Regions from separate parts of the Mesorhizobium sp. P2_D5 genome, predicted to be linked through region 2. Evidence: predicted binding sites of a transcription regulator. Region 2 holds the regulator's gene; each other region holds the start of a gene.
The links. The regulator PhoB, encoded in region 2, activates phosphate uptake and scavenging genes when phosphate is short. The targets are predictions, from matches to a motif close to TGTCATNNANCTGTCAT.
Positions count from the first base shown of each region.

Region 1: a site for PhoB is predicted at 3,060-3,076, ahead of AC1DYW_RS02975 (DUF1045 domain-containing protein). Genes of this name have one in related genera too.
Region 3: a site for PhoB is predicted at 1,464-1,480, ahead of AC1DYW_RS15760 (acid phosphatase). Genes of this name have one in related genera too.

Region 1 is NZ_JBFUEE010000001.1:613,060-619,069, forward strand. Features, by position in the region: gene AC1DYW_RS02960 (COG4280 domain-containing protein) at 1-279, opposite strand, end outside; gene phnN (phosphonate metabolism protein/1,5-bisphosphokinase (PRPP-forming) PhnN) at 394-1,023, opposite strand; gene AC1DYW_RS02970 (alpha-D-ribose 1-methylphosphonate 5-triphosphate diphosphatase) at 1,020-2,174, opposite strand; gene AC1DYW_RS02975 (DUF1045 domain-containing protein) at 2,208-2,915, opposite strand; gene iolB (5-deoxy-glucuronate isomerase) at 3,173-3,985, opposite strand; gene AC1DYW_RS02985 (DUF3329 domain-containing protein) at 3,990-4,223, opposite strand; gene iolE (myo-inosose-2 dehydratase) at 4,285-5,202, opposite strand; gene iolD (3D-(3,5/4)-trihydroxycyclohexane-1,2-dione acylhydrolase (decyclizing)) at 5,275-6,010, opposite strand, start outside.
Region 2 is NZ_JBFUEE010000005.1:401,681-407,690, forward strand. Features, by position in the region: gene pstS (phosphate ABC transporter substrate-binding protein PstS) at 1-512, shown strand, start outside; gene pstC (phosphate ABC transporter permease subunit PstC) at 580-1,563, shown strand; gene pstA (phosphate ABC transporter permease PstA) at 1,567-2,418, shown strand; gene pstB (phosphate ABC transporter ATP-binding protein PstB) at 2,415-3,221, shown strand; gene phoU (phosphate signaling complex protein PhoU) at 3,247-3,954, shown strand; gene phoB (phosphate regulon transcriptional regulator PhoB) at 3,974-4,663, shown strand; gene AC1DYW_RS23350 (ROK family protein) at 4,818-6,010, opposite strand, start outside.
Region 3 is NZ_JBFUEE010000003.1:516,304-522,313, forward strand. Features, by position in the region: gene AC1DYW_RS15755 (cytochrome-c peroxidase) at 84-1,316, opposite strand; gene AC1DYW_RS15760 (acid phosphatase) at 1,570-3,108, shown strand; gene AC1DYW_RS15765 (Lrp/AsnC family transcriptional regulator) at 3,147-3,626, opposite strand; partial or broken gene AC1DYW_RS15770 (RBBP9/YdeN family alpha/beta hydrolase) at 3,735-4,274, shown strand; gene AC1DYW_RS15775 (DUF922 domain-containing Zn-dependent protease) at 4,277-4,873, opposite strand; gene AC1DYW_RS15780 (hypothetical protein) at 4,983-5,471, shown strand; partial or broken gene AC1DYW_RS15785 (N-acetyltransferase family protein) at 5,756-6,010, shown strand, end outside.

The DNA.
Region 1 (6,010 bases), on a different contig from region 2:
GCGCAGGATTGCCTTTCGCAGCCAGCGCATACCGAACAGGATCAGCAGCACCCCGACGACGAACTGCAGCGTGGTGATGGGTACGAGCGCCAGCAGCGGGCCGAACGTCAGCACCAGGGCCGCCAGCAGCGCCAGCGCCAGTGCGGCGCCGGTCAGTGCCGGGCGCCAGCTGCGCGTCACCCCGACGGCGAGCACGATGGTGAAGGCCTCGACGACCTCGACGAAGGACGCCAGGAATGCCGCCGTGATCGTCGAAAGGATGGGTGTCAGAGTCTGCATGGAGATTCTTCCTGGAAGGTCGTTGCCCCGGGATCGCGATCCGGCATCATGATGCCGTCAGCACCATACAGCGCTCCAGTGGCAGCGAAAAAGCAAGTGAAGCGCCAATTGGCTCTAGATCAAGCCCGATATGTAGGAGAAGGCCATCGCCTTGCGCAGCACCTCGGCGAAGCGTTCACCGGCCGCCTCGCGCGGGCCGCTGTTGTCGATCGAGGTAACATCAGGTCCCGACAAGGTCACACTGGCGCTTCGCGCCAGCCGCGCCAGCACTTCGCCGCGCGACTCGCGCCCGCGCATCGCCAGCCGCCCTGCCAGCACCTCCGGCGAAGCGGTGATCTCGACGATGGCCAGATTGGCATAGCGCTCGCGCAGCACCGGGATGATCGCGCGCGACACGTTGGCGACGGCGACATGGCCATTGGCGACCGACCAGTCGACATCGGCCGGAATGCCATAACGCAGGCCATGCGCCTCCCAGGAGATGGCAAAGGCGCCATCCGCTTCGGCTTCGACGAAGGCCGCGTCGGCCAGCGTGTCGTGATCCTCGCTCGCGGCATCGCTCGGCCTGGTGATGACGCGGCGAACGAACTCCAGCCGGGTCTCGTCGGCAAAGCGGGCGCGGGCGTAGCCGATCACCGTGTCCTTGCCAGCGCCGCTCGGTCCGACGACGGCGACGAAGACGCCGTCGCGGATCGGAAACCTCTCGGCGGACAATTCGCGCTCGATCAAGGCCGAGACCATCATGCGACCCGGCGTCCCTGCCGCCAGACCGTGCGCACGACCGGGACATGGTCGTCGACACGCACGCGCACCAGATCGGCGCGACGGCCCTGCTCGATGATGCCGCGGTCGGTCAGGCCGACCGCTTCGGCCGGGTTCTTCGAGACCATGGCGACCGCCTGCGGCAGCGAAATGCCTTCGACAACGTCGCCGAGGAAGAATGCCGACTGGATCAGGCTGAAAGGAATATAGTCGGACGACAAGATGTCGAGCAGCCCGTCGCCGGCCAGCGTGCGGGCCGAGACATTGCCCGAATGCGAAGCACCGCGCATGACGTTGGGCGCACCCATCAAGACGCCAAGCCCGGCCTGTTTCGAGGCCCTGGCGGCTTCCTCCGTGGTCGGGAACTCGGCGACGCGCACGCCCTGTTCGATCGCCTCGTCGACATGGCCTGTCGTGGCGTCGTCGTGGCTGGCCAGCACGATGCCGCGCTCGTGGCAGGCTGCGGCGATATGGACACGGTTCGGTCCCGAATTCCGGGCCGATTCCGCCATCCGCTTTTCGCAGAACAGCTTGAAGTCGCGGTCGGTCAATTTCAGCTTGCGCTGGTAGTAATAGGCATAGGTTTCGAGGTTGACGAACTGGCGCTGGCCGGGCGCGTGGTCCATCAGCGATGCCAGCTTGACCCGCTCATCGCCGTCGAAATTGGCGAAGGCCTTAAGGCAGTCCGGCGCCGAAACCTCACAGCGCAGATGGATGAAATGGTCGGCCCGCAGACGATCCTGCTGAACACTGTCCTCGATCGCGTCGGCCAGCTTGCGGATGTCGTCCGATGTCAGGTCGGCGTCCTCGTCCATGCCGACGCGCAAGGCATCGAGCACGGTGGTGATGCCGGCCGTCGCCACTTGCGCGTCATGGGCGAGCACGGCGGCGATCGGGTTCCAGCGCACCTTCGGCCGCGGCGCGTAGTGGCCTTCGAGATGGTCGGTGTGGAGTTCGACCAGCCCGGGAATGATGTAGTCGCCGCCCATATCCTCGCCGGCCATGGTCCCGCCGGTGTGGCCGGTGCCGGCATCGATGCCGGCGATAAAGCCGTCGCGCAGCACCAGCGAACCCTCGACGATCTCGTCGGCAAGCACGATGCGCGCGTTGGTAAGAACAGTTTCGGCGGTCATTTCAGGCAGTCCTTGTTATTCCGGCTCGGTTATTCAGGCGGTTTTTCTGGCAGGGCGGCGCCCGAGCGCGTGATGGGAGAGCACCATGAACGGTGCGCCCGGTTCGGTTTCGACAAACAGCGTCAACGCATCCACCAGCACCGGCTGTTGCAGCACCTCCGCGAACAGGCTGTCGATTGCTGCACGAAGACGAGGGCTTTCCTGTGGCCCCGCCCGGCCGGACAGCGTCATGTGGAAGCGAAAGGTCTCGAAGACATAGGGATAGCCCCACTGGCACAGATTGCGGAATTGGGCGGGCTTCAGCGAGTCCGGGCTGCGCCGTTCGATCTCGGCCTCTGTCAACGGCGCGCGAAACCGGTCGAAACCGAGCACCACGTCATCGGCAAAGCGGTTGAGCGGAGGCAGCGGTCCTTCCGGCACCAGCGCAAAGAAGCTGTCGATCTGGCTGACGACAAGGCGCGGGATCGTCACCACCGGCGTTGCCTCGGCAAAATGGTCGAGTGCCGCGCGCAGCGAGGTCTCCGTCTCGTTGGCAGCCAGCCGGAAGGGGGCTTTCAGCGTCGCATGAAAACCGTAGCGCCGCGCCGAAGCGGTGTGGAAGGCAACTTCCGCCGCCGACAGATCGGCCACCGTCTCCACCGGCCTTGTCGCGCCACCGAACGGGTCGCGGCCCAGCCAGTTGGCGGCGATCCGCGCCAGCGGCTCGTCCTGCCGGGGAGTGAAATAGATGGCGTAGCGCATGAGAAGAAGTCCTCGTTAAAGCGCGCCGCGTTTGAAGAAATGCTGCGACGCGCTTTAAGTCTTGGTTTTTCGCATGTCGTAATCCCAAAACCGCTGCTCACTTTTGGGCGACATGCACTGGCCCCGCTGCCATAGGCGATTTCCATGACGGATTGACGAAGCTTTGAAGGGTTTTCGAAGGCAAATCGACCCGGCAGGTCCTTAGCCGACGATTTTTCCAAGCTGGACCAACAGCTTCACCCAAAACGTGCGACCGGTCAGGCCTTCATCAACCATTCGTGCTCGGGCGCGTTGTGGAATTTCCACGTCCGCTTCGGCCCGGCCATCACGTTGAGATAGTAGAGGTCGTAGCCATGGCAGGCGGCGCAGGGATGATAGCCCTTGGGCACCAGCACGACATCGCCATCCTCGATCGCCATGGCTTCATCCAGCGCGCGATGACCGTTCTTGTCGGCGTCGGTGTAGACGCGCTGGAAGGCAAAGCCCTGCGGTGGGTTGAGGCGATGATAGTAGGTTTCCTCAAGATAGGATTCGGCCGGCAGATTGTCCTGGTCGTGCTTGTGCGGCGGGTAGCTCGACGTGTGGCCGCCGGGCGTGATGACCTCGACCACCAGCAATGAATCGGCCGGTTTGCCTTCCGGCAGGACGTTGGTGACATAGCGCGTGTTGGTGCCCTTGCCGCGCACCTCCTGGCCGAGATCCTCTGGTCTGATCACACGCACCGGCAGGCCGCCGCCGAGGCCCGGTGCCGAGCAGACCGCGAGTTCGAGCTCCGTGTCTGCCGCAACCGACCAGTCCGACCCTTCGGGTATGTAGACCGACCAGGGTTTGCCCTCGAACGGCGACATGCGCTCGCCGAGCAGGCCGAGGTCCTTACCGCCGGCTGTCGCTTTGCCCTTGCCGGTGACGAACACCAGGCAGACTTCGCGATCGCCCGTTTTTCCAGCAGCGCTCTCGCCGGGCTTCAGCCGATGCAGGTCGAAACCGACATAGGTCCAGCCGGCGGTTTTCGGCGTCACATGGGCGACGCGGCCATGGCCCTTGTCGGCCTTCACCAGCAGCTTCGACATCCGGTTACTCCTTCGGTTCGGCCTCGGCCGTTGTCTTGCTCTCGTCGGCCGGCCTCTCGTCGGCCGGCTTGTAGAGATAGAAGAACTGCCACACGGCGTAGCCGGCGAAGCCGATCGCGATCACGCCCCAGAACGGCGTGCCGGTGGCGAATTCGATGATCGACCAGATGACGCAGACCGCGACGACGGCGACGCGCCGCCACAAAGGCCGGAAAAACGGATGCTCGGAATCTTTCATCCGGCCAACCTACAGCAACCCGGCTTCGCCGAGAACCAGCGCGTCGGGCATTGGGGAGGCCCTAGGCATTGGGAAAGCCCTGCGTCTCGACGGTGTAGCCGGCCGCCGTCATCACCCGCATCAATTCCTTGTGGCCCACCTCAGCCATCTTGAGCGGCGGGTTCTTCTTCGGGTCCTGCTCGGCCTCGACCACGAACCAGCCCTCGTAGCCATGGTCCGCGAGCCGCTGCACGATGGCGCCGAAATCCAGCGAGCCGTCACCCGGCACGGTGAAGGCCCCTAGCGCCACGGCGTCGAGGAAGGATTGCTTGGTGCGGTCGAGCTTGTCGATCACGCCCATGCGCACGTCCTTCACATGCACATGGCTGATGCGCGCGTGGTGGTTGTCGATCGCGCGCAGGACGTCGCCGCCGGCAAAGGCCAGGTGCCCCGCATCGAGCAGCAGCGGTATGCCGGCTCCGGAATACTTCATGAAGGAATCGAGTTCCGGTTCGGTCTCGACGACCGCCGCCATGTGATGGTGATAGGAAAGCGGCATGCCCTGTTCGGCGCACCATTCGCCAAATTCGGTGAGGCGTTTCGCATAGGCCTTCATCTCGTCGTCCGAGAGCTTCGGCTTGGTTGCGAGCGGCTTCGAGCGGTCGCCCTGGATCGAGCGGCCGACCTCGCCATAGACGATGCAAGGCGCGTTCACCGCCTTGAACAGATCGATCATCGGCTGGATGCGATCCTTGTTCTTGCCCATGTCCTCATCGATCAGTGTGCCCGAGAACCAGCCGCCGCAAAGCGTCACGTCGGCCGCCTTCAGGATCGGCAGCATGACATCGGGATCGTTGGGAAACCGCCGGCCCATCTCCATGCCGGTGAAACCGGCCGAGCGCGACTGGCGCAAACACTCTTCCAGCGACACATCATCGCTGAGTTCCGCGAGATCGTCGTTCCACCACGCAATGGGGGACATGCCCAGTTTGGCTTTCAAGTCGTCACTCCAGTTTTCAGTTCGTGCTCACCCTCCCCGCGAGGGGAAAGGTGGGATTTGCCGGCGTTGGCATCAATCGCCAATGGTCTGCATCTGCCGTTTTTCGTCATAGGCCTTGCGCGCCGCGTTCACCTGGGCACGCGCCGAGACCTCCGGCACCGCAACATCCCACCAATGGCCGCCGGCATCGGTCGAAACCAGCGGATCGGTGTCGATGACCAGCACGGTGGTGCGGTTGTTCTTCCTTGCCTTTTCCAGGGCGTTTTCCAGCCCGGCGATCGATGGCACTTTCTCGGCAATCGCCCCCATGCTCGCTGCATGCGCGGCGAAGTCGATATCGGGCAGGATTTCGTGGCGCGAGTCCTTCAGGAGATTGTTGAAGTTGGCGCCGCCGGTCGCCATCTGCAGCCGGTTGATGCAGCCATAGCCACGGTTGTCGAGCAGCACGATGGTCAGCTTGAGGCCGAGCATCACCGACGTGGCGATTTCGGAATTCAGCATAAGATAGGAGCCGTCGCCGATCATGACGACGATCTCCTCGTCAGGCTTCGCCATCTTGGTGCCAAGCCCGCCGGCAATCTCGTAGCCCATGGTCGAGAAGCCGTATTCGGCGTGGTAGGAGCCCGGCGCGCCCGCTTGCCACAGCTTGTGCAGTTCGCCGGGCAGGCCGCCGGCGGCGTGCAGCAGGGTTACGCCAGAGCCCATCGCGCGCTGCACGGCGCCGATCACCTGCGCGTCGGACGGGTAGGCGGCGTTGGTCGACGCCGTCACCTTGGCCGCCTCCACCTGCCAGGCCTTCTTGCCGGCG
Region 2 (6,010 bases):
GGAAGGACAAGGTTGGTTCGGACACCGCCGTCGAATGGCCGACCGGCGTCGGCGCAAAGGGCAGCGAAGGCGTTGCCAACACCGTCAAGCAGACCGACGGCGGCATCGGCTACGTCGAGTATGCCTACGCCAAGCAGAACAACCTGTCGTACTCCAAGATGTTGAACGCCGCGGGCAAGGTCGTCGAGCCGTCGCTCGAATCCTTCGGCTCGGCTGCTTCGAATGCCGACTTCAAGGGCGCGAAGAACTTCAACGTCATCATCACCAACGAACCCGGCGATACCACCTGGCCGATCGCTGCTTCGACCTGGGTGCTGATCCACAAGACCCCCGACGATGCTGCCGCGACCGGCGAAGCGCTGAAGTTCTTTGCCTGGGCCTACAAGGACGGCAAGGAAACCGCCAAGGGTCTCGACTACGTCTCGATCCCCGACAGCGTCGTCGACCTGATCAAGGCTTCGTGGAAGGCCGACATCCAGGCTGACGGCAAGCCCGTCTACGTCGGCGAATAACGTCCCTTGGAAGGAGCGCCGCGCCGCGGCGCTCCTTTTCCCTCAACTCAAAAAAGCCGAGCTTCACATGAGTGCTGTCCAGGAAGCCTTGCCAGCCATTCGAGGTTCGCGCGACGCGACTGTCAGACGTTTCGCGCTGACCGACGCGATCTTTCACGGAATGACCCGTGCCGCAGCCATACTGGTGCTGGTCTTGCTCGGCGGTGTTGCGATCTCGCTGTTTGCCGGCTCCTGGCAAGCCCTGTCGACCTTCGGTTTCTCCTTCCTGACCAGCGAAAGCTGGAATCCGGTGACCGAGAAATTCGGCGCGCTGGCGCCGATCTATGGCACCATCATCACGTCCGCCATCGCCATCCTGATTGCCGTGCCGCTCGGCATCGGCATCGCCATCTTCCTCACCGAGCTTTGCCCGCGCCCGCTGCGGCGCCCGATCGGCATGGCGGTTGAGCTGCTCGCCGGCATCCCTTCGATCATCTACGGCATCTGGGGCCTGTTCGTGCTGGCGCCCTTCCTGCAGACGACCGTGCAGCCCTTCATCATCAGCGTGTTCCACGGCATTCCCGGCCTCAACAGCCTGTTTGCCGGTCCGCCCTACGGCATCGGCCTTTTGACGTCGTCGCTGATCCTTGCCATCATGGTGCTGCCTTTCATCACCTCGATCACCAAGGACGTCTTCGACACGGTGCCGCCGGTGCTGAAAGAGTCCGCCTACGGCATCGGCTGCACGACCTGGGAAGTGACCCGCCGCGTGGTCATTCCCTACACAAGGATCGGCATCATGGGCGGCGTCATGCTCGGCCTCGGCCGCGCGCTCGGCGAAACCATGGCAGTGACCTTCGTCATCGGCAACGCGCATCGCATCAGCACCTCGCTGTTCGCGCCGGCAACGACGATCTCCGCAACCATCGCCAACGAATTCACCGAAGCCGTTGGCGATCTCTACACCTCTTCGCTGGTGGCGCTCGGCCTGATCCTGTTCGTCATCACCTTCCTGATCCTCGCCATCGCACGCTACATGCTGATGCGCATTGACGCCCGCACGGGAGCCTGACCGATGTCGACAGCCACATCGCTTCATCAGAGCCGCAAGAGGAAGAATTCCGTGATGATGACGCTGTGCGTCGCCGCCGCGGGCATCGGACTTGCCTGGCTGGCGCTCATCCTCGGCGCCCTGCTCTACAAGGGCCTGTCCGGCGTCAATCTTGCGGTGTTCACCGAAATGACGCCGCCGCCCGGCGATGCCGGTGGCCTGCTCAACGCCATCTACGGCAGCATCGTGATGACCATTATCGGCGTCGTCGTCGGTACACCAATCGGCGTGCTGGCCGGCACCTACATGGCCGAGTACGGACGCTTTTCGAAGCTCACCACCGTGGTGCGCTTCATCAACGACATCCTTTTGTCGGCGCCGTCGATCATCATCGGCCTGTTCGTCTACGAACTGATGGTCCGGCCGATGGGGCATTTCTCGGCGATCGCCGGCGCCGTCGCGCTTGCCATCCTGGTCATCCCGGTCGTCGTGCGCACCACCGAGGACATGCTCAACCTGGTGCCGAACGCGTTGCGCGAAGCCGGCACTGCGATCGGCGCGCCGCGCTGGGTGGTCATCAAGTCGGTCGCTTACCGCGCCGCCCTTTCCGGCATCGTCACCGGCATATTGCTGTCGATCGCCCGTATCTCCGGCGAGACGGCGCCACTGCTCTTTACAGCGCTCAACAACCAGTTCTGGTCGAGCAATCTCAACGCGCCGATGGCCAGCCTGCCTGTGACCATCTTCCAGTTTGCTCTCAGCCCTTACGAGGAATGGCAGCAACTGGCCTGGACCGGTGCACTCATCATCACATTGACGGTTCTCGCGCTCAGCATCTTTGCTCGCAGCCTGACCGGACGCAGAGAGGACAAATGAGCCAGATGTTGTCTCCAGACATGACGATCGCCGCCGAGGCAATTGCCGGCAAGGCCAAGATCGAGGTCAAGAACCTCAACTTCTACTACGGCCAGAGCAAGGCGCTGAAGGACATCACGCTGTCGCTGCCCGAGCGCAGCGTCACCGCCTTCATCGGACCTTCGGGCTGCGGGAAGTCGACGCTGCTGCGCGTCTTCAACCGCATCTACGAGCTCTATCCCAAGCAGACCGCCGAGGGCCAGGTGCTGCTCGACGGCCAGAACGTTCTCGACCGCTCGCAGGACCTCAATCTGCTGCGGACCAAGATCGGCATGGTATTCCAGAAGCCGACGCCGTTCCCGATGTCGATCTATGAAAACATCGCCTTCGGCGTCAGGCTCTACGAGAAGATCAGCAAGTCCGAGATGGACGGCCGTGTCGAGCAGGCGCTGAAGCGCGCCGCACTGTGGACTGAGGTCAAGGACAAGCTCAACGCCAGCGGCCTCAGCCTCTCCGGCGGCCAGCAGCAGCGACTCTGCATCGCCCGCACCGTGGCGGTGAAGCCGGAAGTCATCCTGCTCGACGAGCCGGCCTCGGCGCTTGACCCGCTGTCGACCGCCAAGATCGAAGAGCTGATCGACGAGTTGCAAGCCGACTACACGATCGTCATCGTCACCCACAACATGCAGCAGGCGGCGCGCGTGTCGAAGCAGACCGCCTTCATGTATCTGGGCGAACTGGTCGAGTTCGACCGCACCGAGAAGATCTTCACGTCGCCCCGCGAGAAGCGCACGCAGGACTACATCACCGGCCGCTTCGGCTGAGCTCAGGCATACGAGGACTAAGATCATGGGCGAACACACAGTCGCTTCTTTCGACGAGGATCTCGGACAGATCAGCAGGCTGATCCGCGACATGGGCGACCTCGCCGGCTCGATGGTCGGCGGCGCCACCAAGGCGCTGTTGAATTCCGACAACGCCCTGGCGCAGCGTGTCGTCTCCGACGATGCGATCATGGACGCGCGCCAGCGCGAGCTCGACGACCGCGCCATCACACTGATCGCCAAGCGTCAGCCGATGGCCGACGATCTGCGTCATGTCGTCGGTTCGATCCGCATGGCCGGCGACCTCGAGCGCATTGGCGACCTTGCCAAGAACATCGCCAAGCGCGTCGGCACCGTCGGCCTCAGCGTCACCCCGCGCGACCTGTCGCACTCCATCGACGCAATGGCGCAGCTGGTGCTGATCCAGGTGCAGGGCGTCATCGAGGAATATACGGCGCGCGACGCCGCGGCGCTGGCGAAGCTGCGCGCCGACGACGAGCGCATCGACGTCAAGTACACCTCGGTGTTCCGCGAACTCCTGACCTATATGATGGAAGACCCGCGCAACATCACCGCCTGCACGCATCTTTTGTTCTGCGCCAAGAACCTCGAACGCATCGGCGATCACGTCACCAACATTGCGGAAAATGCGTATTATGTTTTGACCGGTACGCAGCTGCCCGCCAATCGTCCGAAGCAGGACGAGACGGCGATGTCCGCGCCGGCGGCATGACGGCAGGGGTGACCAGTCGATGATCGCGCCACGCATCATGGTGGTGGAGGACGAGGAGCCGCTTGGCGTGCTCCTGCGCTACAATCTCGAGTCCGAGGGATACCAGGTCGAGGTGGTGACGCGCGGCGACGAAGCCGAAATCCGCCTCCAGGAAAACGTGCCTGACCTGCTGGTGCTCGACTGGATGGTGCCAGCAGTGTCCGGCATCGAACTCTGTCGCCGGCTAAGAATGCGGCCCGAGACCGAGCGGCTGCCGATCATCATGCTGACCGCGCGTGGCGAGGAAAGCGATCGTGTGCGCGGCCTCTCGACCGGCGCCGACGATTATCTGGTCAAGCCGTTCTCGACGCCGGAGTTCATGGCCAGGGTCAAGGCGCTGCTGCGCCGCGCCAAGCCGGAAGTGCTGTCCAGCGTGCTCAAGGTCGGCGACATCGTGCTCGATCGTGAATCGCACAGGGTCTATCGCAAGAAGAGCGAGATTCGGCTCGGACCGACCGAATTCCGCCTGCTCGAATTCATGATGCGCCATCCCGGCCGTGTGTTCTCGCGCAGCCAACTGCTCGACAATGTCTGGGGCGAGACGATCTACATCGACGAACGCACGGTCGACGTGCATGTCGGCCGGCTGCGCAAGGCGGTCAACAATGGCCGCATGCCCGATGTCATCCGCACCATCCGCGGGGCGGGCTACGCAATCCGGGAAGATTAGGGATATGCTGATATTCAGGTGATGCCGGCCTGCGAACGGCAGTTTCCTGCGCTTCCGGTACTCACGGATCCAAATGTCCGCTCCGCTCCGGTTCTTGGAACCCGCCATTCTCGACTCGGCCTAACCTGAATCTCAAAACATCCAGGCGCGCCATTCACGCGACGTTCTTGCCGCCGAGGCCGGACCTCGCCTGCGTGCCGGGCGCGAAAATCTCCTGGTCGACAAAGGTCAATGCCCGCGTGGCGCAGCCTTCGCGGATCAGTGGAAGTTCGTTCGGTTCGGTGTCGAAAGAAATCGATTGCGAATGCTGCCCGCCGGCGGTCTGCGCAATCGCCTCGCGCAATGCCGGCTCGATCAGGTCAAAGGCGGCGGCGCTGACGCCGACCATGGCGACGGGCGCCGGGTCGATCAGCGCGAACAGGCTGCCGAGACCGTAGCCGAGTGCCTCGCCGGCTTTGCGATAGGCCTCGCGCTCGGGTCCATCCCTCTCGCGGGCCGCGGTCGCCAGCGCGCGCATGTCAGCGTCACTGACATCGGCGACCGGTTCCGCGTCCTCACTCATCTGCCTTGCGTTGCGCCAGATGGCGTAGTTGCCGGCATAGGCCTCGACGCAGCCGCGCCGCCCGCAGCGGCACAGCGCGCCGTGTGGCCGATGGATCATATGGCCGAACTCGCCGCCCGAGGAATGAGTGCCGGTGAACAGCTCGCCCTTCAGCACCAGACCCATGCCGATGCCGTGCGACAACAGGATGGCGATGAAGTCGTCGCGGTAGCGATCAGGGTCGCGCCAGCGCAACGCTATCGCCATCATATTGCAGTCGTTCTCCATGGTGGCAGGGATGCCGAACTCGTCCTCGAGTATGTCGGCGAAGGCGATATCGGTGTGCGGCGTGATCGGCGACCACAGCATGGCGCGGGCACGTGTGTCGGTGATGCCCTGGATCGCCAGCGCGATGCGGGCGACACTGCGGACGTCGAGGTCGGGGTCTTCGAGACGACGCCGTACGATGGCAACGCATTCACCGACCAGCGCGTCGCGCGACATGGTCAGCGTGTCCAGCCGGCGCTGTTCCTCGGCGATCACCTGGCCGGCATAGTCGATGACGGCGACCGAGAGGAAGTTCAGTGACAGCACCACGGTCATCACCGCCGCCGCTTCCGGATTGAGGCCGAGGCCGACCTGCGGCCGGCCGCGTTTGAGCGAGCCGGCCTCGCTCGGCTTGCTCTCAGTCAGGATGCCTTCGCCGATGAGGTCGGAGGAGATCGCCGATATGGTCGAATGGCTGAGGCCCGTGGTCGCGGCGATCTCGGTGCGGGACGGCTGTCCGGCGCGGCGCACGGCCGCAA
Region 3 (6,010 bases), on a different contig from region 2:
CCCCCGCACCCCAATCCGGCAAGATCCGGAAACCTGTTTTGCCGATGCGAGAAAGCGACTGGGCACGCGCAAGGTCCAGGCAATCAGTTCGCCGGTACCGCCCCGGCCTGCTGATCGGCATCGGTCAGCGTTTGCAGGAAGGCGACGATGTCGTCGATTTCGGGGTCGGTCAGTGCCGGTTTGTCGCCGGGCTTCTTGCCGAAGGGCGGGTCCTGGTTGAGATTGGCCCAGTAAGCCTTTGGCAAATCGTCGTTTTTCCGGATTTTGCCATCGGCATTCCGAGGATACCAATGGCCGGGATCGCTGTCACGGCTGGCATAGAAGGCGACTGCGTCGCGCAGCGTGTGGAAGTAGCCGTTGTGGAAGAAGCTTTTGCGCAGCGCGACATTGCGGAGCGTCGGCGTGCGAAACAGGCCGCAATACTCAGCCCGGCCATGGAAGTCCGTCCTGAGCGGCCCGCACAGGCCGAGATCGAAATAGGCGGGGTCGGCATTGGCCGGGATGGCCGGGTTGCGCGGCACGGCGACGGCGATCAGGCCGAAATCGGTGAATTGCGGCGGCTCGCCGTCATTGGCGGGTTCGCTCAGGTGGCAACTGGCGCAATTGCCCTTGGTTTCGTCCTCGAACAGCGCGCGCCCGCGCAATTCCTGCGCTGACAGCGTCGCCTTGCCGGCGAGGAAGGCGTCGTAGCGGCTGGAATAGGGGTAGAAGTCGGTGCTGCTCTGCTCGAAAGTGCCGAGCGCCTCGGCAGCGGCCTCGAAGGCGTCGTCCGGGTGGTCGAACACGGTGTCGCCGAAGGCGGCCTTGAATTCATCGGCATAGCTGGACTTTCGCAGTCCGGCGGTGACGGCGGCGGCATCCTTGTTGGCCATCTCGAATGGCGACAGCAGCGGGATCTTGGCCTGGTCGCGGCCGCGGTCGGCGCGGCCGTCCCAGGTCAGGCCGCCGGTTGGGCCGTTGTCGACGCTTTCGTCGCCTTCATCCTCGGAATCGTAGAAATGCTCGGTGAAGGCGGGCATCGCCTGAAGGTAGCGCAGCGACGGCACGGCGCGCAGTCCGGGCTGGTCCAGCTTCGGACCGCCCATCTCGACCGGTGCCGCCGAGGCCGGACCGAAGGCATGGTGCGGATCATGGCAGGACGAGCAGGATTGTTTGCCTGAAGCCGACAGCGACGGGTCGAAGAACATCTTTCGGCCAAGCGCTGTCAGCGCCTGCGCCCGCGCGAAGGCATCCGCGCGCGACATCGGTCCGGGATGGACACTGCCGCTACCGGCGCTGACGGCGTTGCCGGGCAGGATGGTGGCGAGGCCAAACATCGATGCCGCGGCGGTCGCGATCATCAAGCCTTTCCATCGTCTTGCGGTCATAAGGTTCAGTCCGATTTGTTCCGCAATTAGGTCCGCACTGCAACGGATTGATGACCGGTCCACCCGCTCACGCAACCGTGTTCGGATGGGCGATAAATGTCACAAAGGTGACAAAGCATCGACCTAGCGTCCGAAGCCATGGCTCGTCGCCCCCAAGCCATACACTGCCCTCTAGCCATCACCCTAGCCATGAGGACCTCCCATGACGCGGTTCACGCTTTTCACCTCGCTTTGCCTGGCCGGCACGGCGCTGGCCTCGATTCCGGCTACAGCCAACGCAGCCCCTCCCGGCTTCGACAAGATCGACACCGTCGTCGTCATCTATGCCGAAAACCGCAGCTTCGATAATCTCTATGGCGGCTTCCCCGGCGCCAACGGCCTGGCCAACCTTTCGGCCGGCCAGGTGCGCCAGCTCGACCGCGACGGCAAGCCGCTGAGCGAACTGCCGCCGGCCTGGGGTGGCCTGACCGCCAAGGGCGTGACGCCGCCGGTGACCGAGGCGCAGACGGCCCATCTCAGCAATGCCAGCTTCGCCATCGACGACGCCAGCGGCTTCAACGAGAAGACCTCCGTCATCACGCGCGACCTCTGGCACCGCTTCTATCAGGAGCAGATGCAGATCGACGGCGGGAAGAACGACAAGTTCGTCGCCTGGGCCGATTCCGGCGGCCTGGTGATGGGTCATTATGACGGCTCGGTGCTGCCGATGTGGGCGGTGGCGAAGAAATACGTTTTGGCCGACAATTTCTTCCAGGGCGCCTTCGGCGGCTCCTTCCTCAACCATATCATGCTCGCCTGCGCCTGCGTGCCGGTCTATCCCAACGCCGACACCAGCCCGGTCAAGGGGCAGATCGCCGTGGTCGGGGCCGATGGCACGACACTGAAGCTCGCCGACAATTCGCCGGCCTCGGCCCTCGGCGGGGCGCCGAAATTCGTCAATGACGGTGCCATCACGCCAGACTTCCATGCCGTCAACACCATGCAGCCGCCCTATCAGCCGAGCGCCAACAAGCCGGCCGAAGGCGGCGACAAGGCACTGGCCGATCCGGCGCAGCCGACTACGCTGCCGCCGCAGCACGACATCACCATCGGCGATCTGTTGTCGCTGAAGGGCGTCAGCTGGGCCTGGTATTCCGGCGCCTGGCAGGCAACGCTCGACGGCAAGAACGCGACGCCGGTGCCGAACTTCCAATTCCACCACCAGCCATTCAACTATTTCGCGGCATACGCGCCCGGCACGGCCGCGCGGGCAGAACATCTTAGGGATGGCGGCCTCGACGGGACCGAATTCATCAAGGCGATCGACGACGGCAAGCTGCCGGCGGTGAGTTTCTACAAGCCGCAAGGCAATCTCAACGAGCATGGCGGCTACGCCGATGTGGCGAGCGGCGACCAGCATCTCGCCGACGTCGTCTCGCACCTGGAGAAAAGCCCGCAATGGAGCCATATGCTGGTGGTCGTCACCTATGACGAGAATGGCGGCTTCTGGGACCATGTCGCGCCGCCGAAGGCCGACCGCTGGGGACCGGGCAACCGCATCCCCGCCTTCATCATCTCGCCCTATGCGAAGATGGGTACTGTCGACCACACGCAATACGACACGACGTCGATCCTGCGCTTCATCACCGCGCGTTACGATTTGCCGGTGCTGCCCGGCATCGTCGCCCGCGACAAGGCGCTGCGCAACAACGACCAGCCGCCGATGGGCGATTTAAGCGCGGCGCTCGATCTCAGCCGCTAGGACAGCTCAGGACCTCGGTGCGGCGAGCCCTCATTGCTCTAGCCGCCTGATCTCCGGATCAGGTCGCGGCCGATCGGCTTCGGCGCCTCGCTGCGCAGCACCAGCGCCGTGGTGACCGCGCCGTGGCGGGCCACCGCGTCGACGATGGTTTCAAGCTGCGCTGGCGAGGGGACGACCACTTTCAGGATGAAGCAGTCTTCGCCGGTCAGCCGGTGCACCTCGGTGATCTGCGGCATCTCGGCGAACTGCTTCAGGCAGGGCCGGATGTGCTCATGCGTGGTGCGCACCCGGATGATCGCCATCATGCCGAGGCCAAGTGCGGCCGGATCGATCACCGCGGTGTAGCCGGCAATGACGCCGCGCTCCTCCAGCCGTTTCACCCGCTCGGAGGTCGCCGGCTGCGACAGGCCGACCCGGCGGCCAAGCTCGGACATGCCGATGCGGCCGTTTTCCTGCAAGGCTTCGACAATGGCGATGTCGGTCGGGTCGAGCGGCGCGCGCTCATCGTTGTTTTTCATGGCGACCTTGAATCCATCGGAAATGCCGTGACTTTTCCGATGATTTCCCATTCCCAGGATCATTGCAAGACGCCACCATCCTCCTTCAAGAGATAGGAGCAAGGCGACATGGCGCATTTCATCATCCTGCCCGGCAGCGGCGGTTCGGGTCCAGCCCACTGGCAATCGCGCTGGGAAAGCGCCAATCCGGCGATGCGGCGGTTCCAGCCCTCGAGCTAGGACCTGCCGGATTTCACCGACTGGCTGGCGGCGCTCGAGGCTGCCGTGATCGAGGCGCCGGAGCCGCCGGTGCTGGTCGCGCACAGCCTGTCCTGCCTGCTGATCGCGCATTGGCAGAAGATCTCGCGGCGGTCGGTCCAGGCGGCCTTGCTGGTCGGTGTTCCCGATCCGGCGGCGGCCGTGTTCCCGGCTTACGGGATGGCCTTTGCCAAAATTCCCGAGGGCCGGCTGCGGTTTGCCTCGCTTGTGGTGACCAGCACCAACGATCCCTATGGCACGCCGGACTATGCCGAGGCGAGGGCGAAGCAGTGGGGCAGCGGCCTTGCCGTCATCGGCGCGTTCGGCCACATCAACGCGCAGAGTGGCCTGGGCGACTGGCCGGAAGGTGCTGCGCTTCTCGACGGTCTGGTTTCGGAGGCTCGAGGCTAGCGTCAGCCGCCATTCACCAGGGCAAGGATGAGTTTTTGCAGATTGCCGCCCTGGCCGAGTTCGATGCGGTCGAAATCGCGGCTCGCCTGTCGCTGTGCCTGAGACAGTCCGGACAGGCGCTTTGTCATCTCGGCGCGGATCTTGCTGCATTTGGGGTCGTCGGCGACGCTGAGGCCGACGGTCGCCGCTTCGATCTTGCGCACCATGTCGACAATGGTTGCGCCGTGGACCTTCTCATGGGCGCTGACGCCGGCAATGAAAACCTCCCAATTCTTCTGGATTGCTGGCGGCAGTGGCGAGGAGGGGCTGGGCAAGGTGTAGGTGATGATGAGCTTCGGCCGTGCCGAGACCAGCACGCAGGCTCCCGCTCGCGCCTGATAGTCCCTGGTCCAGGTCAGCTTGAAATTGGTGTGGGCGATGGCGCGGGCAATGCCGACCTTCGGTCCGTTGTCGCCGATCGAGCGGTAGAGCTCCGGCCCGGACTGGCCTGATATGGCGTAGGTCTCGACCTTCTCGACCGGCTTCCAGTCGGCATGGGCGGCGAGCGGCAAGCCCAATAGGGCGGCCAGCGACAGGCACAGACGAACACAGGCTCTCAACACCGCTCTCCGCACAATCAGGATGGCACGCCGCGACGGGCGATGCCACGGAACCGCTTTTCCTATAGAATGCCGATGGGTGCGGCCGCAAATGCCTGAGGGGGAAGTCATGAGATATCTGATCGTCGCGGGTGCGGTGGCGGTGTTGCAGGCCGTACAGCCGGCGTTGGCCGCGTCCTGCGGCGGCTGGAGCGCTGAGATGGAGGAGGACGAGGGCGGCAGCGTGCTGACCGCCTCGGTGTGCGGCGGGCCGAAAGGCGATGCGCATCTGATGCTGGCCTGTTTCGACACGCCGGTGCTGAGCTACGACCTCGGCGCCACCGGCCAGCAACTGGAGCCCGGCATCAGCGGCGCGTTCGACTTCAAGGCCGACGGCAAGACGGTGACGAAGACGCTGCAGCTCGAAGCCATGTACAACTACTTCGTGGTGAACCTGGCCAAAGCCGATCCGCTGCTGGATCTGCTGCGTGGGAAAGGCGATGTGCTGGTCAGCGCCGAAAAATACGGCCAGACCAGTTTCCCGCTGAAGGGCTCAAGCGCGGCAATCGGCAAGGTGCTGGCGCAGTGCGGCAAGGCTAAGGCTGGGGATGCGGATTGATTTGCCTGCCGGGTTCGTGGAGCCTGGTCGCTGAACCTCAAACACTGGCGCTGCCCCTCATTGTCCTGCCGGACATTTCTCCCCGTATAGTGACGGGGAGAAATGGGCAGCTTCAACGCCGGCGCTTTTCTGCAACGCTGGCGATTGGCGAAATCATCGGTGACGGCGTCCTTCTCCCCGTCACTATACGGGGAGAAGATGCCGGCAGGCAGATGAGGGGCGGCGCTCCCGTTGCCAACTCAAGTGCCTTGCCGCCACCGGCACTGCGCCGTAAGTCATGCACCATGATCGAATTCCGCCGAGCGCAAGCGTCCGACCTGCCTGATATCGTCGCCATGCTGGCCGACGATCCGCTGGGCGCCGGCCGTGAGGACGTCTCGCTGCCGCTGGCGCGCGGTTATGTCGATGCCTTCAATGCTATCGACGCAGATCCCAATCAGCTGCTGGCGGTGGCCGTGGACGGCGCCGAAGTGATCGGCACCTTGCAGATCACCTTTCTTGCCGGCCTCTCGCACAAGGGCGCCTGGCGCGGGCAGATC